DNA from 4 places in the Bacillus sp. AFS017336 genome. Region 3 is predicted to be linked to each of the others. Evidence: predicted binding sites of a transcription regulator. Region 3 holds the regulator's gene; each other region holds the start of a gene.
The links. Region 3 encodes Rex, which represses fermentation and respiration genes when NADH is low (regulators of the CRP and FNR family bind a similar motif). Its sites were predicted from a motif close to TTGTGAAATATTTCACAA; they were not measured.
Positions count from the first base shown of each region.

Region 1: CN601_RS06465 (AtpZ/AtpI family protein) is a predicted target of Rex. The motif match lies at 1,736-1,753, and genes of this name have one in related genera.
Region 2: pflB (formate C-acetyltransferase) is a predicted target of Rex. The motif match lies at 2,224-2,241, and genes of this name have one in related genera.
Region 4: nirB (nitrite reductase large subunit NirB) is a predicted target of Rex. The motif match lies at 2,264-2,281, and genes of this name have one in related genera.

Region 1 is NZ_NUCO01000013.1:26,005-31,565, forward strand. It holds gene CN601_RS27850 (S8 family serine peptidase) at 1-1,597, shown strand, start outside; gene CN601_RS06465 (AtpZ/AtpI family protein) at 1,859-2,083, shown strand; gene CN601_RS06470 (ATP synthase subunit I) at 2,086-2,466, shown strand; gene atpB (F0F1 ATP synthase subunit A) at 2,468-3,202, shown strand; gene atpE (F0F1 ATP synthase subunit C) at 3,284-3,499, shown strand; gene atpF (F0F1 ATP synthase subunit B) at 3,674-4,198, shown strand; gene CN601_RS06490 (F0F1 ATP synthase subunit delta) at 4,195-4,734, shown strand; gene atpA (F0F1 ATP synthase subunit alpha) at 4,757-5,561, shown strand, end outside.
Region 2 is NZ_NUCO01000155.1:8,025-13,585, forward strand. It holds gene CN601_RS25920 (vWA domain-containing protein) at 1-1,054, opposite strand, end outside; gene CN601_RS25925 (ATP-binding protein) at 1,073-1,966, opposite strand; gene pflB (formate C-acetyltransferase) at 2,356-4,581, shown strand; gene pflA (pyruvate formate-lyase-activating protein) at 4,705-5,454, shown strand.
Region 3 is NZ_NUCO01000149.1:10,349-15,909, reverse strand. It holds gene rimI (ribosomal protein S18-alanine N-acetyltransferase) at 1-206, shown strand, start outside; gene tsaD (tRNA (adenosine(37)-N6)-threonylcarbamoyltransferase complex transferase subunit TsaD) at 206-1,225, shown strand; gene CN601_RS25195 (ABC-F family ATP-binding cassette domain-containing protein) at 1,443-3,368, opposite strand; gene CN601_RS25190 (redox-sensing transcriptional repressor Rex) at 3,530-4,156, shown strand; gene CN601_RS25185 (CPBP family intramembrane glutamic endopeptidase) at 4,199-4,870, opposite strand; gene groES (co-chaperone GroES) at 5,144-5,428, shown strand; gene groL (chaperonin GroEL) at 5,487-5,561, shown strand, end outside.
Region 4 is NZ_NUCO01000143.1:23,000-28,560, reverse strand. It holds gene nirB (nitrite reductase large subunit NirB) at 1-2,239, opposite strand, end outside; gene CN601_RS24120 (iron chaperone) at 2,487-2,876, opposite strand; gene CN601_RS24115 (MFS transporter) at 2,896-4,134, opposite strand; gene CN601_RS24105 (flavin-containing monooxygenase) at 5,070-5,561, opposite strand, start outside.

The DNA.
Region 1 (5,561 bases), on a different contig from region 3:
AGGTCCTGGTGGTGTTGGTACTTCTGAGACTGTTATGGCAGCGATTGAGCGAGCAGTGAAGGATAAGGTAGATATTATAAATTTATCATTAGGAAATGATGTAAATGGACCGGATTGGCCTACGAGTATTGCTCTAGATAAAGCTGTAGAAAAAGGTGTACTAGCAATTACTGCTGCTGGTAACTCTGGACCAGGATTATGGACTGTTGGTTCACCCGCTACAGCATCAAAAGCTTTAACAGTTGGTGCGAGCTATCCACCTGTACTTTTCCCGTCAATCCATGTGAAAAATAAAGAAACGATTATTAGTCCTATGATTGGCTCGGTTAAATGGGGTAAAGGGTTAAATGGCCGATTCGTATTTAAAAAATATGGAGAAAAAAGTGAGCTTAAAAGAGTTAAAGATAAGATCGTCTTATTAGAAAGAGGTAAGCTTACGTTTACTGATAAAGTGAAAAATGCTCAAGATGCCGGAGCGAAGGCTGTAATTGTTTATAACAATGTTGATGGAAATTTCATCGGCCAAATCAAAGGAAAGCTTACGATTCCTTCAGCTACTATTTCAAGAAAAGATGGCTTAATGATTAAAAAAATCATCGAAAAAGGCAAGGTAGAGGCTAAAAGCGGAAGTGAAAAAAAGGTAGATGTTCTAGCAGATTTTAGCTCTAGAGGACCTGTAACTGGAACTTGGCAAATGAAGCCGGATTTGTTAGCACCGGGTGTACAAATAAAAAGTACAATTCCAGGCGGTTATTTAGCACTTCAAGGAACGAGTATGGCAAGTCCACATGTTGCTGGAGCAGCAGCTTTATTAAAACAATTGCATCCTGATTGGAGTATGGATGATTTAAAAAGTGTACTTGTTAATACGGCAACACCATTATATAAGAATAATAAAAAGATGTATCATGCGTACGAACAAGGAGCTGGAAGATTAGATATAGAAAAAGCTTTAGAGACAGAAACGACTTTGTTTCCAATGTCACTATCTTTCGGAGTAACTAAAAAAACAGATGGATTAGTAAAGAAAGATTTTGTCGTAAGAATTTCAAACAAATCAAATGCGCCAAAACAAATTACAACTATAAATAATCAACAGGCGACTGGAATACAATGGGTAATACCAAAGCCTTTTACAATACCAGCTCGCACAAGTAAAAAGATAACTTTAAGCGCTACAGTTAATACAAAGATTTTAAAGGATGGCTTTTACGATGGGGCGATTACGTTTAACACAAACGATGAAGAGAAGTTAAGAATGCCGTTTTTATTACTACAAGGAGAACCGAATTTTCCGTCAGTAATGGGATTTCACTTCGGAAGAGTTAAAGGTAAAAATCGTTACAAATATGAATTGTATTTACCAAGTAAGGTTGAGGAATACAAGATCGCTGTTTTCGAATCAGAAACATTTCGTTTATTAGGAGTAATTGATGAACAGAAAAATAGTAAGAGGGGGATTATCAAAAAGGAATTAGTTTTAAAGGAATTTCCTAAAAATGGGATTTATAAGTTTGTAATATTCTATAAACGTAAACAATATGAAAGTGCAACTGAATCATACGTTAATGTGGCGAAGATTTACGTAGAAGACTAAAAATTGGTAAGTAATTTTTAATAGTTTTTTAATTTAGGTAATTGACACTTTTTTGTAACATATTGTATGCTTAACATGAATGTTTAAAAGGGTTTTCATTACATGTAAATACTATGTTATTAAAATTTTTTGAACGTTTTGTGAACAATTTGTGAACGTTTTCAATGTTTAGAGATTTTAGGACACAATTGTTGTAGAATAAACCATGATAAGACTTTTGGCAATTTTTTGAGAATAAAAATTGACATGGAGGGATTTTGTATGAAAAAAAACAATCAACATCCTCTTAAAGCAATGACACTCATGTCTTCAATTTTAGCTCAACTTGTCGGTTCTATTCTCATCGGAATCTTTCTAGGAAGATGGATTGATTCATTTTTCAAATGGCCAGTACCAGTATTTATGATCATATTTTTATTGTTAGGTCTTTTTACTGGCATTTATGGCACGCTCAAAATAGTTAAACAATTTACACCAGGGGACTAGTTATGCAAAAAGAACAATTAAAACGCTTTGTACGAGATATGTTGTATATTATTGCTTTATCCGTTTTAGGTTGGGCTTTTACCGACTATAAAACGATTTTCACAGGTTATATTCTCGGAACCGTAACTAGCTTTTATTGTATATGGATTCTACACAGAAAGATAAATACCTTCTTTGACCGAGTTTTAAAGCAACAAAAAGTTCGATCTTTAGGTACTGTAATTTGTCTTTCAGCGGTGGCTCTAACAATGGTCATCGCGCTTCGGTATGAAAACTTTGTGAGCATACCGGCACTAACCGCGGGACTAATGACAGGACATCTTGTCATTATGATACATTTTGCAATACATCAAACGTCTTTTGCAAGGAAGAGAGGTGAATAAATTGGAACACGAAGCTAAAGGTTTTAATTTTATTGGTTTAGATTTTACGTATACAAATGTTCTAATGACAACCATTGCTGCAGTAATCGTCTTTATCATCGCAGTTACATGCTCTAGAAGTCTACAAATACGTCCGTCAGGAAAACAAAACTTTTTTGAGTGGATTATTGACTTCGTTAAAGGCCTTATCAACAGTACAATGGATTGGGAAACTGGTGGTCGCTTCCTTACACTAGGTGTGACATTACTTATGTACATATTTGTTTCAAATATGTTAGGTCTACCGTTCGATATCTCGATCGATGGAAGCTCAGTTTGGAAATCACCTACATCAGACCCAGTCATTACTTTATCATTAGCAATCTTTATAGTTGGTTTATCACATTATTATGGTATTAAAATGAGAGGCTTTAAGGCTTATGGAAAAGGGTTTTTCCAGCCGATGGGATTCTTGTTTCCATTAAAAATTATTGAGGAATTAGCGAACACATTAACGCTAGGTCTTCGACTTTACGGTAACATTTACGCAGGGGAAGTATTATTAGGTTTACTTGCAACAATGGGTACACATGCATATGCGGATAGTGTAGGTGCAGGTGTGATTTGGACAATCGCGGCAGCAATACCGATGATTGTTTGGCAAGGATTCTCTGTATTTGTTGGTTCAATCCAAGCGTTTATCTTCGTAATGTTAACGATGGTGTACTTGTCACATAAAGTGGCGGACGAGCATTAGGCAGCTCACTTGAATTTGGTAGTTAGATAAAAATTATTATAAAAAATATATTTCTTATGATTAAGAAGGAGGAAATTTAAAATGGCTTTAATAGCAGCGGCAATCGCAATTGGTTTAGGTGCACTAGGTGCAGGTATTGGTAACGGTTTAATTGTATCACGTACAGTAGAAGGTGTTGCTCGTCAACCAGAATTACGTTCAACTCTTCAAGCTTTAATGTTCATCGGGGTTGCATTAGTTGAGGCACTTCCAATCATCGCAGTAGTTATCGCATTCATGGCATTTGGTAAAGCTTAAGATTATACAAATTATTAAAAAAATGGCGAAGTTTGTGTTCACATTTACTTCGCCATTCCTTTATGACACTCAGTTTTGAAGGATTCCTTTTGAAAGTTAAGTCCAAGTCGGTAAGAGATGAGGGCTATGTTATAAAAAATAAATAAATACAACCCTTGAAGGGAGTGAAAGCTTGTGTTAAACGGATCACAATTCGTATTAGCTGAGGCAGGACATGGTGTACCTTGGGGCAATGTCGTGTTTCAATTAGTAATATTTCTAATTTTACTTGCTCTTCTGAAAAAGTATGCATTAGGACCTGTAATGGGAATTATGAAACAACGTGAAGATCACATCGCTAATCAATTAGATTCAGCTGAGAAAAACAACGCAGATGCAATGAAACTAGTTGAAGAGCAAAAGCAAGAGTTAGTTGCTGCTCGTACAGAAGCTCGCGAGCTTCTTGAGAAAGCTAGAAAGCAAGCTGATGTACAACGTGAAGAAATCGTTGCAGCAGCAAAAGCAGAAGCTGAAAACTTGAAAGAAAGCGCTAAACGTGAAATTACTCGTGAAAAAGAGCTTGCAGTACAATCAGTTCAACAACAAGTTGCTTCATTATCTGTATTAATTGCTTCTAAAGTACTTGAAAAAGAAGTGAAGTCTGAAGACCAATCTGCTATTTTTGATCAATATCTTAAAGAAGTAGGCGAAGCTAAATGAGTAACGAATTAGTTGCAAAACGCTACGCAAACGCTCTTTTTGAATTAGCTACTGAACAAAATTTAGTAGAAACTGTTGAACATGATTTACAAGTAGTGAAAAAGGAATACGTAGAAAACTTAGAATTAAATAAGTTTTTACAACATCCTGGAATCACAAAAGAAAGCAAAAAGTCTGTCTTAAATGACACATTTGCTTCAATTTCTGAAACGGTATTAAATCTAGTTTGTTTATTAGTTGATCGCCAACGCTTAAGCACTATTTCTAATTTAGTAACTGAGTATGTAAAAATTGCGAATGAAACTCGTAATATTGCAGATGCAACAGTTTACTCTGTAACGGCATTGTCTTCTGAAGAACTAGAGAAAATTGGAGCGTTATTCGCTTCTAAATTAGGTAAAAATTCAATACGTGTGAAAAACGAAATTGACCCATCATTAATCGGTGGTTACAAAGTGCGTGTTGGAAACCGTATTTTTGACGGCAGCTTAAAAAATAAACTTGTTCGAATCGAACGTGAATTAATCGCAAAATAGTTTGTAGATAGGGGTGAAATGCATGAGCATCAAAGCTGAAGAAATCAGTGCGCTGATTAAAAAGCAAATCGAAAATTACCAAACTGAAATAGAAGTTAGTGATGTTGGTACAGTTATCCAAGTTGGTGACGGTATCGCTCGTGCTCATGGTCTTGACCAATGTATGTCTGGAGAGCTAGTTGAGTTCTCTAACGGCGTTATGGGACTAGCACAAAACTTAGAAGAAAACAACGTAGGTATCATCATCTTAGGACCTTACACAGGCATTAAAGAAGGCGACGAAGTTCGTCGTACTGGACGCATCATGCAAGTTCCAGTTGGTGAAGCATTAGTAGGACGTGTTGTAAACTCATTAGGTCAACCAGTTGATGGTTTAGGCCCAATCGAAACAACAAAATCTCGTCCAATCGAAAACGCTGCTCCTGGCGTAATGGCACGTAAATCAGTACATGAGCCATTACAAACAGGTATCAAAGCGATCGACGCTCTTGTACCAATCGGACGTGGACAACGTGAGTTAATCATCGGTGACCGTCAAACTGGTAAAACAGCTGTTGCAATCGATACAATCCTTAACCAAGCTGACCAAAACATGATCTGTATCTATGTTGCAATCGGTCAAAAAGAATCAACAGTTCGTGGACTTGTTGAAACTTTACGTAAGCATGGCGCTTTAGATTACACAATCGTTGTAACTGCACCTGCTTCATCTCCAGCTCCAATGTTATACTTAGCTCCTTTCGCTGGTGTAACTATGGGTGAAGAGTTTATGTACAATGGTAAACACGTATTAGTAGTATACGATGATTTATCAAAACAAGCGGTAG
Region 2 (5,561 bases), on a different contig from region 3:
GATGTTTTATTGATACATTGCTATTGTATTTGCCATAAGCATTTTGCTGTGAAGAGGATGAATTAGACACCTCATGTGATTCAGTTTGTTTTGATTTTTTATTCTCTCCTTGTTTAGAAGAACCGAATGCATTTGCTATTGCCTGATCACTAGCTTCTTCTTCTCTTGCAAAGTTTGCTTTAATAGAAGTTTTTGTTCCACTTTCTACTTCAAAGCGTAAAAAGTTATCGTCCGTTTCATTATTCTTACTTTCTCTATGCCAAGTTGATAATTTTTCATCTTCACTATTTCTTTCATCAAGACCATCTTGACTGTCATCATTTTGAAGTTCCTTAACTTGACTGTTACAAGAAGCAAGGTCAGTAAGTTTATTTAATGGAAGATAGCCAAAGTATGTGTGAATCATATCTTCCTTATAGATTGAAAGTAACCTCTGTTGCACTCTAAATATAATAGAAGAAATATCACTCGTCTTCTTAGCTTCAAACGTTTGAAAAAGGATTGGTAAAATATCCTCTAATTGTTCATTTGTATGATAAGTTAACTGTGAAGAGGTGAGTGAAAGATAGATTAAACAAAATAATTGATCTAAATGGAAATTACGGATCTCATTTGCTTTATATTGCGATTCAAAATAATGTCTATATATTCTTTTTCTCGTAGAAAATAATTGTCTTGTACCCGGTCTTTGGCGAATAATTAGTTCTTCTAATCGGATATCTTCGAGTAGGACGTAAAGTTGTGTAAAAAAGCTTTTTAAATGAGTTTCGTGTAATTCCTTAAGGACATCCTTAAATTCAGTAAAATCGGTATAATGCTTATTACCTAATGCTTTTAAGTACACGTCTGATTTTAGGCCCTGTAACTGTGTGTTATGTTCCTGAGTATCCCAAAAATGACTTATCGTAAATTTTTGTTCTTCATCGTCATAATAAGCCTGAAAATCAAATTCTAAAAATGCATTTTGATTTTTTGAAAGAGAGATCGATAAATTTTCCATTTGAAGAAATGTGGATGCATCGATTTTTTTATTATTAAAAATGATTTGTTTCATATTTTAATCTCACTCATTTCAAGAAAGAAAATAACTTTCTGCTAATTCTCTAACAGTTTCACGCTCGATATCATCACTTAATTTCGCGATAATAGTACGTTCAATTGCTCTAAGTACTGGAATATGAACTGATAAATCACATGCGTCAAGTACACCACGAATACTAGCTGCATCTTCACTAATTCTTCCTTCACTAGCCAATGGAATTAAATCACTTGAAAAACTAGTGAACTTTTTCAATAGCTCTTCGTCTTTTAACTCAGACTCATCTTTTAATAATTGAAATAAAGACTCACCATTTATATAAGGAACATCAATAATAATGAAACGGTTTTTTAAAGCTTCATTTAATTCACTTGTCCCTACGTATCCTTCATTAATTGCTGCGATTACTCTAAAGTTTTCATCACCTTTTACTACTTCTTGAGTAAATGGGTTTGTAATCATTTTTCGATAATCAAGTGCACCGTGTAATAATGGCAATGTTTCTGGTTTAGCCATATTGATTTCATCGATATATAAAATATGACCCTTTTTCATTGCCTTCATTAATGGTCCATCAATAAATACAACTTCAGATCCATTTGTATTTGAAGCAATTGTGTTATATCCGACAATCCCTTCTATATCTAAATCAACTGAACAATTTATGCTGTGCATTGGTTGATAAAGTAATTTTGAAAGAGTTTCTGCTAGAACTGTTTTACCACTTCCAGTTGGACCCTTTAATAGTATATTTTTACCGAGTAGAAGAGCGGTTATTGCATCTTCTAAAATCGTTTTGTCTTGGGAAACGTATTGTTTTGTTCCAATTAATAGTTGGTCTTCTTTTAGTACCTTTTGAATGTGTTCATTGTATATAAAATTTAATTTTTCTTTAATAGAACTAGAAAGATTTAGTTGTGTATTCATAATTACTCCTTTAATTAAACAGTGTTCAATATGTGAATTGATTCATTTTTGTACTAACCATCATATTATCGCATATCAAGATTGTGAATGTCTTGTCCACAATTTTTATTGAAATTTGGTAATACAGATTCTATCTATTGAGTATAACAGTTTGTGGAATAACAGGAAAGTTTTCAGAATGAATTACTATATATATGAAACAACTGTAATTAAGTGGAAAGTATCTAATTGTTTATATTATTAAGTTTTAGACTACTTTGTTCAATGTTTCACAATATGTTCAAAAAGTATGTAAAAGATTTAGTAAATCGTATGATAAATTAAACATGTAATCTGTTATATACCTAATTAACTTTCTGTATTACATGCAGAAGAGGAGGAGTAATACGATGGAACAATGGAGACAATTTGAAACTGGACGCTGGGAAAAAATGATTGATGTAAGAGACTTTATTCAAAAAAACTTTAAATCTTATGTTGGTGATGATTCATTTCTTGTCGGGCCAACTGATGCAACTAACAAACTTTGGGATATAGTACTTAATTTATCTAAAGAAGAACGCCAAAATGGCGGAGTTCTAGATATGGATACGAAGATTGTATCTACAATCACTTCACATGAACCAGGCTATTTAGAAAAAGAATTAGAACAAATTGTTGGTTTCCAAACAGATAAACCTTTCAAACGATCACTACAACCATTTGGTGGGATCCGAATGGCTGAAGCAGCATGTGAATCTTATGGATATAAAGTTGATGATGAAATAAGTAAAGTATTTTTGGAATATCGAAAAACACATAACCAAGGTGTATTTGACGCTTACACGGCAGAGATGAAAGCAGCAAGACGTTCTGGCGTTATTACTGGACTACCTGATGCATATGGCCGTGGGCGAATAATAGGTGACTATAGAAGAGTAGCATTATATGGTGTAGATCGATTGATTAAAGATAAAATGAACGCTTTAAATATAACGACAAATGTTATGTCTGAAGAGGTTATTCGAGATCGTGAAGAATTAAATGAACAAATTCGTGCTCTAAAAGAATTAAAGCAAATGGCTGAGACGCATGGTTTTGATATTTCTAAACCTGCAACAAATTCAAAAGAAGCTTTCCAATGGTTATATTTTGGTTATTTAGCAGCGATAAAAGAACAAAATGGAGCTGCGATGAGCTTAGGCCGCGTATCAACATTTTTAGATATATATATTGAACGTGACATTGAAGAAAATACAATGACTGAACAAGAAGCACAAGAGCTAGTTGATCACTTTGTCATGAAACTTCGATTAGTTAAATTTGCTCGTACACCGGATTATAATGAATTATTTTCAGGGGATCCAACTTGGGTTACTGAATCAATTGGTGGAATAGGAATGGATGGACGCCCACTTGTAACGAAAAATTCATTCCGCTTTTTAAATACATTAGATAATTTAGGGCCAGCTCCAGAGCCAAACTTAACAGTACTTTGGTCAGCACAATTACCAGTAGGCTTTAAGCAATATTGCGCTAAAATGTCAATTAAAACTAGTTCAATTCAATATGAAAATGATGATATCATGCGTCCTGATTATGGCGATGACTACGGCATTGCATGTTGTGTTTCTGCAATGACAATTGGTAAACAAATGCAGTTCTTCGGTGCTAGAGCAAATCTTGCAAAAGCGTTATTATATGCAATTAATGGTGGTGTAGATGAAAAATCAAAAGTACAAGTGGCACCAATGTATGCTCCAATTACAACTGAATATCTTGAATACGAAGAAGTAAAAATGAAGTTTGATGTTTTATTGGATTGGTTAGCAGGACTATATGTTAATACGTTAAATTGTATCCACTATATGCATGATAAATATAGTTATGAGCGTATTGAAATGGCACTACATGATGCAACTATTAAACGAACAATGGCTACAGGTATTGCAGGATTGTCAGTATGTGCAGATTCATTATCAGCTATTAAACATTCTAAAGTTAAAACGATTCGTGATGAAAACGGAATTGTCGTTGATTTTGAAATTGAGGGAGACTATCCAAAATACGGAAATAACGATGATCGAGTAGATGATATTGCTGTTGACCTTGTTGAACGATTTATGGCAAAAGTAAGAAAGCATAAAACTTATCGTAATTCTATTCATACAACATCGGTGCTAACGATCACGTCTAATGTTGTATACGGTAAAAAGACAGGTAATACACCTGATGGACGAAAAGCTGGCGAACCATTTGCTCCAGGTGCCAACCCATTACACGGACGCGATACAAATGGAGCGCTAGCATCATTAAGTTCTGTAGCAAAATTACCTTACGAAGATGCGCAAGATGGAATTTCTAATACGTTCTCAATTGTTCCAAAAGCATTAGGCAAAGATGAAACAACACAAATATTAAACTTAGTAGCAATGTTAGATGGATATACAGAAAAAGGTGGACATCACTTAAATGTAAATGTATTCAATAGAGAAACATTAATGGATGCAATGGAACATCCAGAAGAATATCCACAGTTAACGATCAGAGTCTCTGGCTATGCAGTTAACTTTATAAAACTAACTAGAGAACAGCAAATCGATGTCATAAACAGAACTTTCCACGGTTCTATGTAAAATTGCTTCAGTAATGCTTTTTGCCTGGTGAAGTTAAATCTTCACTAGGCTTTCATTTTTTAATTCTTACTTATTAGCTGGGATTGTTTTCAGTTAGATACTAATTAAAGAGGTGATTGGCAAATGATTTCAGGAAATATACATTCAATTGAAACTTGCGGTACTGTCGATGGACCAGGTCTTAGATATGTAATCTTTACTCAAGGATGTTTATTAAGATGTCAATATTGTCATAACGCGGATACTTGGAAGATTGGTTCTGGGAAAGAAATGTCAGTAGAGCAACTTATGAAAGATATTAAGACGTATCTTCCTTTTATGAAATCATCTGGTGGTGGGGTTACGGTTAGTGGTGGCGAACCTTTACTACAATTAGATTTTCTGTTAGAAATGTTTAAATCTTGTAAGAAAAATGGTATTCACACAACAATTGATAGCTCTGGTGGTTGCTTCAGCACTGAACCGAATTTTCTTTCAAAATTAGATGAAGTATTAGAGTATACAGATTTAGTTTTGTTAGATTTAAAACATGTTGATGAAAAAAAACATATAAAGCTGACTGGTAAATCAAATGAACAGATTAAAGCTTTTGCAAAATACTTGGACAAGAAAAAAACTCCAGTTTGGATTCGCCATGTTTTAGTTCCTGGCATTACAGATTCAGAAGAAGATTTAATAAACTTAGGTTGCTTCATTAATACATTAGGCAACGTAGAAAAAATCGAAATTTTACCATATCATCAATTAGGTGTTTATAAATGGGAAGCATTAGGATTAAAGTATCCATTAAAAGATATTCAACCACCAACTGAAGAAAGTGTTAATCATGCATATCAGTTATTAACGAACCCAAAAGTATTACAAAGCTGTTAATATAAATAGATCACAGCGAGACAACGAAGTAAGCGTGCAGTCGTCAAAAGTTTTAAGCTAACCATTTTTCAATTTGGTTAGCTTTTTATTAATTATTTAGACATTTG
Region 3 (5,561 bases):
AGAGTCTAGGTGAAAAGTTACTTCGAGCAGTAATGGAAACTGCTAAAAACCTTGGAGCAGAAACTTTAACATTAGAAGTAAGGGTATCGAATCATGTAGCAATGGGACTGTATCGTAAGCTAGGATTCCAAGACGGTGGGATTCGAAAAAGCTATTATACAGATAATTTTGAGGATGCATTAGTGATGTGGGTGAATTTGAAATGATGAATGAAAATTGTTTAATACTAGCTATAGAGACAAGTTGTGATGAAACCTCAGCAGCTATTATTAAAAATGGTAATGAAATTCTAAGTAATGTAGTAGCAACACAGATCGATATACACAAACGTTTTGGTGGAGTAGTACCTGAAGTCGCTTCAAGATTACATGTTGAGCAAATAACGGTGGTAATTGAAGAAGCGATGGAGCAAGCACAGATTAACTATGAGGATTTAGCTGCCATTGCTGTTACAGAGGGTCCAGGACTAGTAGGTGCATTACTAATTGGAGTAAATGCTGCAAAAGCAATTGCCTTTGCTCATGGATTACCTCTAATAGGTGTTCACCACATTGCAGGTCATATATATGCCAATCAACTAGTACAGCCTTTACAATATCCACTATTAGCTTTAGTAGTTTCTGGTGGGCATACAGAGCTTGTTTATATGAAGGAAGATGGCGTTTTTGAAGTAATAGGAGAAACACGAGACGACGCGGCAGGTGAGGCCTATGATAAGGTTGCTAGAACGCTTAAATTGCCTTATCCAGGTGGTCCACACATCGATCGTCTAGCACAAGAAGGAACGGCAAATATTCCATTTCCTAGAGCTTGGTTAGAAGAAGGTAGTTATGATTTTAGCTTTAGTGGTTTAAAGTCAGCAGTTATTAATTATATGCACAATGCTGAACAAAGAGGTGAGGAAGTGTCGCCAGCTAATGTAGCTGCCAGCTTCCAAGCAAGTGTAATTGAAGTAATTGTTTCAAAAACGATTAAAGCTGCAAAAGAATATGATGTGAAACAAGTTTTATTAGCAGGTGGAGTAGCAGCTAATAAAGGATTAAGAGCTTCATTACAAAATGAGATGAATGACTTAAATGATATAGAATTAATTATACCGCCATTATCACTTTGTACAGATAATGCAGCGATGATCGGTGCAGCTGCTTTTATCAGATTGAAGCAAGGGAAACTAGGTAATTTGGCACTAAACGGTAACCCTGGCTTAGATTTAGAGAATATGTAAAAAGTACTTATTCACAATTTTTTTAATAAAATGTGGATAAGTACTTTTTCTTTGTTAAAAACTTATTAAACCTTGTGCACAAAAATGTGTATAACATTGCTGTTTTTCTGTGGATAATGTGTATAAACCTGTGTAAAAGCTAAAATATAGCAAAAGTTATGTGGATAAAAATGTAGATAAGAAAAAACGGATAGCAATCAGCATATCCGTTTAATCATTACTCTTGTAAGTTTTCCCATTCTTCCATTAGGTCTATTAACTTAGCTTCTAAATCATTTTTCTTACTTGTTAATTCGTGTACTAATTGAAAGTCTCCGTAAACTTCTGGTTTGCATAGTTCTAGTTCGATTGTTTCTATATCAAGCTCAAATTGCGAGATATTGCTTTCGATCTCCTCAATACGACGCTGAGTTTGACGAAGTTTTTTCTTTAATTCTTTGTCTTGTTGATAATCAGAAACTGGTTGAGATGATTGTTTAACTTGTGTTAACATAACTTCTTTTTCAGCTTGTTCTTTCTCATATGCTTCGTTTTTCTTAAATTGGTAATAGTCATAATCACCTAGATAAATTGATAATCCTTCTTTTGCTAGTTCGAAAGTTTTTGTGGATAATCTGTTCATAAAATAACGATCATGTGATACAAACAAAATAGTCCCAGGATAATCTAATAAAGCATTTTCTAAAACTTCTTTACTATCTAAATCCAAATGGTTGGTAGGCTCATCAAGAATTAGAAAATTAGCTTTTTTCATCATAAGTTTTGCTAATGCTAATCTTGCTTTTTCTCCACCGCTTAAAGAGGTAACGATTTTAGTCACATCATCGCCAGAAAATAAAAAATTCCCTAATATTGTTCGAATCTCTTGTTCAGGCTTTAATGGATAATCATCCCAAAGTTCATCTAATACTCTTTTGTTAGATGTAAGCTTAGCTTGCTCCTGGTCATAATAACCGACCGAAACATTTGCACCAAAATCAATTGTTCCTTGTAATTTATTTAAATCACCAATAATCGTCTTAAGTAATGTCGACTTTCCAACACCGTTTGGACCGACTAGTGCAACACTATCTCCTCGGTTCAATACAAACTTCATTGTTTGATCAATTGTAGGGATGCGGTTATATCCAATAAATAAATCTTGTATTGAAAGGACGTCATTTCCACTTTGTTTTTCAATTGCAAATGAAAAATTAGCTGAAGAATCTTCTCCAAGTGGCTTGTCTAATCGAACCATTCTGTCGAGCTGTTTTCTACGACTTTGTGCTCTTTTTGTAGTTGAGGCACGTGCAATATTACGTTGTACAAAATCTTCAAGCTTAGAGATTTCTTCTTGTTGTTTTTCGAACTGTTTAAGCTCTTGCTCATATTGAGCAGCTTTTAAATCAAGATATTTACTATAGTTCCCAACAAAACGTTGATGCCTACGATTAGATATTTCATAAACAATATTTACAACTTGATCAAGGAAATATCGATCGTGGGATACAATTAATACCGCACCAGGATAAGATTGTAAATAACGCTCTAACCAACTAAGTGTATCAATATCCAAGTGATTTGTAGGCTCATCCAGTATTAATAGATCAGGCTTTGTTAATAATAGTTTACCTAAAGCAAGTCTTGTTTTTTGCCCACCGCTTAACGAAGAAATTTTTGTTTCGTAATCTTCATTACTGAAACCTAAGCCGCTAATAATTGAACGAATATCTGCTTCAAACTGATAACCGCCGTTTTCTTTGAATGTATATTGAAGATGATCATATTCATTCATTATCTTGTCATAAACAGGCTGATTAGAATAGACTTCTTCTTGAGTCATTTTTACTTCTAATTTTCTCATATTTTCCTGCATCTCAACTAAATGATTAAAAACAGAATAATATTCTTCCCATATCGTTTGATCACTTTGTAATCCAGTATTTTGGGCTAGGTAGCCTACAGTAACGTCCTTAGGCTTATTTATCTCGCCTCCGTCGTAAGACAATTCACCAGCTATTATTTTGAGTAATGTAGATTTTCCTGCGCCATTACGACCAACAATCGCAACTCGATCATTCGTTTGAACTTCTAATTTTATATTTGAAAGAATAATGTCACTACCAAAATACTTTGAGACATTATTTACTTGTAAAAGAATCATGGATAACACCTCATTGCAAAATTTTTTATCTGAGTAACTGTAGACTGTCAAAATTCTTAAATATAGTGTATATTTTACATTAGAACAAGTACTTTATTACTAAAGTAAAGCTAAATTACACACCATAGTAAAAAGAATTACAGTAAGTGGGGGATTAAAAAATGGACTCGGAACAAATTAAAATTCCACAAGCTACTGCTAAACGTCTACCTTTATATTACCGTTTTATAAAGAATTTGTCTTTATCAGGTAAACAAAGAGTTTCTTCAGCAGAGTTAAGTGAAGCAGTAAAGGTAGATTCCGCTACGATTAGAAGAGATTTTTCTTATTTTGGAGCACTTGGAAAAAAAGGATATGGATATAACGTAAATTACTTATTAACTTTTTTCTCGAAAGCGCTTAACCAACATGAAGTGATGAAAGTTGCATTAATTGGTGTAGGTAATTTAGGGACTGCATTCTTACACTATAATTTTATAAAAAATAATAATACTAAAATTGAAATGGCATTTGATATTGATCCAAATAAGATTGGAACTGAAATTGGTGGAGTACCTGTCTATAATTTAGATAATTTAGAAGACGTAATGAATGATGATATTCAAATCGTTATTTTAACTGTACCTGCACCTGTAGCTCAATCAATAGCAGATCGATTAAATGGAAAAAATATAAGAGGAATCTTAAATTTTACTCCTGCTCGAATTAGTGTACCAGAACATATTCGTATTCATCATATAGACCTAGCGGTTGAACTACAAACATTGGCATATTTTTTACAACAATAAAATTAGATTAATTTAAAAACCCCCAAAATATTGGGGGTTTCTTTAATGTAAATTTAACTGCTGAAAAACTACAAATGTGTTCATTAACATATGTGTTAAAATTGGAACGATAATTGAATTTGTACGTTTGTATAAATAACAAAATACGAAACCAATTAGGAAGTAAGATAAAAAGAATGGTAAGTCGCCATGCATAAACGAAAATATTGCTGAACTAATCCCAGCAGAAATAATAAATGGTAAGCGATTATAAAGCCTTTTGAAAATGATTCGGCGGAAAATTATCTCTTCTAATATCGGTGCTACTAGACTTGGTATGATAATAAATGCAGGATTCAGTTTAGCAATATTTAAGATATTTTGAGTATTTTCAGAGCCTGTATGTAAATTGAATACATAAATTAAAATGATATTACACACAATTTGAGTTGCCATCGTAATGAAGTAACCTAAAATTACCCAATTTAATATTGTACGATAGTTATGCTTAAAATTCTTAATTCCTTCAAAAATGGGCTTATGTAATAAAATCAGTATAATAATTAAACCAGTTATGAAGCTAATACAACTCCATAAGGCCACCGCTTCAAGGGAAGCAGTCTTCTTTTCCACTCCAGCGTATAAATTACTATTTAATAAATAGGGAACCCCAAATGCCGCCGAATATTGAATAACAGCATAAGTTAAGATAATCAATAAATCTCTAGTTTTCAATAAGATAGCTCCTTTGTGTTGATATTTTTCATAACCCAAAGGTTGATAACAACATGTACATTATTTTACTCGTTTCTTTAGTTTCTTAAAAGAAATTTTCGTTTTTTATTTTACATTTAATTGTAAAGATAAAACTGATTATATTTCGACAAGAAAAGTGCCTGCTTCAGACTTGCAAAATTTTTTGATATTATTTAAACTAATAATTGTGTTAGCACTCAATATTAATGAGTGCTAAAAAATAATGATTTGATTATTGAGGAGGTATTACACATGTTAAAGCCATTAGGTGATCGTGTTGTAATTGAGCTTGTTGAGTCTGAAGAAAAAACTGCTAGCGGTATCGTGTTACCAGGTAGTGCACAAGAAAAGCCACAAGAAGGCAAAGTTGTTGCAGTAGGTACTGGACGTGTACTTGAAAATGGTGAGCGCATTGCTTTAGAAGTATCTGTAGGTGACCGCATTATCTTCTCTAAATACTCAGGTACAGAAGTTAAGTACGGTGGTACTGAATACCTAGTACTTCGCGAAAACGATATTCTTGCAATCATAGGTTAATAAAATAAAATACTTAAATTAAAAAATAAATTTTTTATATTATAAGGAGGTCATTTCAATGGCTAAGGACATTAGATTTGGTGAAGAAGCTCGTCGCGCAATGTTACGTGGTGTAGACGCTTTAGCTGATGCT
Region 4 (5,561 bases), on a different contig from region 3:
CCCAAGGAGCAGTTCGCTCACCGTATACGCCAGTTTCTCGATAGAATTGAACGTATGCTTTTGCCATATGAATTACTTCTTCTTCAGTCGTAACAGTCGTTAGTTGATCACATTCTCTAACCTCTGTTCCACCATTCCCTCCTATATAAAGCTGGTAGCCATTTTCTACGCATATTACTCCAAAGTCTTTTGTCAGTACTTCAGCACAGTTTCTTGGACAACCTGTTACACCCATCTTCATTTTGTGCGGAGTATCTACCATTTCGATCGCTTTTTCTAGTTCGATTCCTAATCCTAATGAATCTTGTGTTCCAAATCGGCAGAATCTATTGCCGACACATGATTTAACGTTTCTTAAGGACTTAGAATATGCATAGCCAGAACGCATCCCTAATTCTTGCCAAACCTTTGGTACGTCTTCTTTTTTAACACCATATAAACCAACGCGGCTTGCACCAGTAACTTTTACTAACGGTACGTTAAATTTATTTGCAACTTCACCAATTTTAATCAATTCATCACCGGTCGTTACCCCACCATACATTCGAGGTACAATAGAGAATGAACCATCTTTTTGAATATTTCCTTCCATTCTCTCATTTACGAATCGAGATGACTTATCATCATGATAATCATTTGGATACATCATTCTTAAATAATAGTTTAAAGCTGGTCTACATTTTGAACATCCTTCTTCATTTTCAAAACCTAGTACCATTCGAACTTCCCTAGGAGTTTGTAACCCTTTTTCTTTTATTTCATTCATAACTTCGTCACGAGATAAGTGTGTACATCCACACATACCTGGTTTTGCAGCATTTGGATCAAATGTATCACCAAGTGTTGCTGCTAAGATACTTTCAACCATTCCTTTACATTTTCCACAAGATGCTCCAGCCTTTGTGCAACTTTTCACATCTTCAAACGTAGTAAGCTCTTGCTCTAAAATTGATTGTACGATTGTGCCTTTCGTTACTCCATTACACCCACATACAGTATCGTTTGCACTCATTGAGAGAACAAAGTCTTCTGCTGAATCCTCTCCTGATTTATGGAGAATCGAAGCACTTGTAAATTCTTTAATATTTGTTTCATTTTTCAGCATATTGAACAGTCGGTTACCATCTGATGCATCTCCATATAAAACTACACCAACAACTTTTTCATCCCTTACGATTACTTTTTTATAAAGACCTGCAAATTGGTCATTTATAACGATTGCTTGTGTATCATCTTCCTCGTGGATTAGTCCTCCAGAAAAAAGATCACATCCTGAAACCTTTAACTGAGTTGATAATATGCTTCCTTTATATCCGTTGGTTGGGAAACCTGTTATATGATCTGCAAGTACAATCCCTTGTTCATACAACGGCGCTACTAATCCATAAGTAGTTCCATTATGTTCGGCACATTCACCTACTGCATAAATTGATGAATCTGATGATTGCATAAAATCGTTTACAAGAATTGCACGGTTTACATCAATTCCTGCATTTTTTGCTAATGATATGTTAGGTCGTATCCCAACTGCCATTACAACTAGATCACATTCTAAACTAGTACCATCTGAGAAATTAATGCTTTCTACACGATTTGTACCATTAATCGAAACCGTTTGTTTTTCCATTAAGAAATTCATACCTTGGGCTTCTAAATCTTTTTTGAGCATTTTTGCTGCAGGTTCATCTAGTTGCTGTTCCATTAAAGTAGGTAGTAGATGGACTACATGTACTTCCATTCCTCGATCAATTAAACCTCTTGCAGCCTCTAAACCTAATAGGCCTCCTCCAATTACGACTGCTTTTTTATATTTTTGTGCGTAATTTATCATTAGTTCAGTATCTTGAATTGTACGAAAACCGACTACTCCATCAAGTTGATTTCCTTGAATCGGCAGTATAAATGCACTCGAACCAGTAGCTATAATAAGTTCATCATAAGAAATCGTTTTTCCTTTTTCTGTTTCTACTATTTTATCTATAGTTGAAATTTCCGTAACTCTTTCGTTTGTTAGTAATGTAATTTGATTCTCTTCATACCATTTCCAATCATTAATATTTATTTCATCAATTGTGGTTTTACCTTGAAGTACATTTGATAACATAATTCGGTTATAGTTCGGATGTGGCTCATCTCCAATGATTGTAATTTCAAATAAATTTTTATTTCTTTTTAAAATCTCCTCTATACAACGAACTCCTGCCATTCCATTACCAATCATTAATAATTTTCTTTTCATTTGCAATGTCCCCCAAAATAGGAATTGTGAAATTATTCACATAAACTTCTAAAAAAAATCTTTTTACAAATCGTTTTACCAGTTGAATACAAGTTTAGTATAACTGATATTTAACGTTTTCAAAGCAAATTCTTTGACAAAATTATGAACAAAATGTCATCAGGTATTTCCCTTTTAAAAGTAAATACCTCTAAGGCTAAATAGACTTAGAGGTTTTTACTACATATTTGACTGATGTTTTTCTAGTTTATTTCTTTTTTTGTTTTTTTTCTTCTGCTTTTTTTATATCTTCAATTTCTCTATATTTAACAATCTTTTTTACTAAATCAAACGGTAGTGGTTCATTTATTGGAAATTGAACAGACCCTTTTGCGCCTTTATAAACTGATAATTCTTCCTTAAATGCTGCAATTCCGCTTGCGCCAGGATAAAATCCAATATGATTTTTATATGCTGCAAAATGTACTAAGTTTTTATTAAGCGCAAATGTAGGCATTTGATAACTAATTTTTTCAACTGCATTCGGTACAATTTCTTTAATTGTCTTTCTTAAAGCTTGTAATTTTTCTTGAATTTCTGGTTGAAATTGTGAAATATATTCATCAATCGTATCAAATGTGTTTTTTGTATTTTCCATAAATTCTCCTTTAATTAAATTATCCTACTTTTTCTGTTTTCTCTCCAGAAAGTGAATTAATTCTTCTAAGCGAAGGGAATAAATACATCCAAAGTCCAGCAACTACAATCGTCCCAAGACCTCCAACTACTGCTGCTGGAACAGTACCAATTAATCCAGCCATCGTACCAGATTCAAATTCTCCAAGTTGATTTGAGGTTCCAATAAATAGCGAATTTACGGCATTGACTCGACCTCTCATATCGTCTGGAGTTTGTAGCTGTACTAGTGAAGAACGGATTACAACACTGACTACATCAGAAGCTCCGATGATAAATAAAGCAATTAATGAAATGACTATATTTGTTGAAACTGCAAATAGCACTGTAGCCAATCCAAACACAATTAATGCACTAAATAATATCCGACCATATGATTTTTTTAGTGGGGAATACGCTAATATTAGTGACATGATTAATGCTCCCACAGCAGGTGCAGTTCGCATTAAACCTAATCCCCATGCACCCGTATGTAATATATCTTGCGCATAAATTGGTAAAAGGGCTGTAGCTCCACCTAGTAGTACCGCGAATAAATCAAGCGAAATTGTTCCTAAAATAATTGGATGTTTATATACAAATTCTAAACCCATTAGCATTGTTCGTAAAGTAACTGGCTCTGATTTTCGAATAAATTGACTATCTAATTTAATGAAGAATGTAAGGATTGATGAAAGTAATAAGGCAATTGCTGAAGTAGCATAAACATAAGCCGGCCCAACTGAAAATAATACTCCTCCAAGAGATGGCCCTAATATTTGTGCTGTTTGACCTGCAGAAGTACTCCAAGAAATAGCTTGTTGTAAAATAGATTTTGGAACTACTTGTGGCAATAAAGCTGATGAAGCTGGCCCCTCAAAAGATCGGCAAGCACCGAGTATAAATGCAGCTACTAATATTTCCTCACGACTAAGCCAATTTGCATAATTTCCATATAAAAGAAGTCCTGCAATAAGCGCTTCAATCATTTGGCATATGAAAACAATTTTTCGACGATCAACTCTGTCAGCGACTTGACCTACTACAAGTGTAAGTAATACCATCGGAATAAACTGCGCTAGTCCTACTAAACCAAGACTAAATGCGTCATGTGTCAAATCATACATTTGCCATCCAATTGCAACGGATAACATCTGAAATGACGTGGAAGTCATCATTCGCGAGATCCAGAAGTTCGTAAATGAAGTCCCTTTAAAAATAGATTTTTTTGATGCAGACAAAATAAAACTCTCCCCTTTTTATCTCTTACATCTAGCAAAGTGAATATTTATACTAGAGATAAAATTTAAATACAAATCATTATACTATTTTTACTCTGGATTAGTGGATTAATTCACCTTAACGTTAATGAATTTTAATAATTAGGTGGGAAGAAAAGATTACTAAATAAACTACTCTTTATAAAATCTAAATCCTTTAAAAGTGCCGATTTAGAATTCAACTTAACTGGTAAGGGGGCTTCCATTTTTAAATTTATGAATAAATGAATAATGCTGACTGTCTCGAGGCAAATATGGGGGTATTTTAGTGGCGTTTTTTAATTAAAGGTAATTTTATGATACTGATTTTTATGTATATAGTAGATTTTTTTATCAAACTAAGGTTATTTTGAATGAATTAGAGCAAATTAATTAATTTTCTATATTAGACCGTCCATATTGAGGCAAAACGAAGCCAAAATACCCCAACTGGTATAGGTATTATCATAGAATTTTGGGATTCTAGGAAATTTAATTGCAGTTTCCTAAAATTTATTTGCAGTTTTGTTAATTTTAATTGCAGTTTTACTATTTTTATTTGCAGAATCACGATTTTTATTTGCACTTTTCTATTTAATTGCAGTTTCTGATTTCTTATTTGCACCCTTCACACACTTATTTGCACTTCGCCATTAATGCAATTTCTGATTTCTTATTTACACGTTTCACAAGCTTATTTGCACTTCGTCATCAATGCAATTTCTGATTTCTAATTTGCAAGTTTCACACACTTATTTGCACTTAGCCACTAATGCAATTTCTGATCCATTTTTCGTACACTCACTCGCTTATTTTTACTTAAGCATTAGTATAGTTTCTAATTACCTATAAAAAGAACTAAGGATGCCCCTAAAGTTATACTTTCGGGACATCCTCTTAAAATGTTACAATACCAATTAGTGAACTGCAGTTGATGTTAAAACAAAACCTTCATAACCACTCGAAGCAATTTCATCGCATTTTTTACGGTATGCTCCAACACCGCCTAAATAAATTTGAAATCCTCTTGGTTTTCCTTTAATATTTGCCCCGGTGTACCATGATTCGGTTTTAGTAAAAAGTGTCGCCTCAGCAATTTCTCGACAATGTTGACTCCATGCATTTTCTGCTTCAATATTAGCTTCAATCACATCGATGTCCTTTTGACGTAAGAACTGAATACAATCCGCAATCCATTCTACATGTTGTTCGATTGAAACTGGCATATTGCTTAAAACTGAAGGACTTTCAGGGCCAGTAATCATAAACATATTAGGAAATCCTGCGTTAGCAATTCCTAGATAGGTTCTCGTTTGAGCTCCTCCAGCCCATTTTTCTTTTAAAGTAACTCCATCTTTTCCTTTTATATCGATCTTCATTAACGGACCGGTCATCCCATCATAACCAGT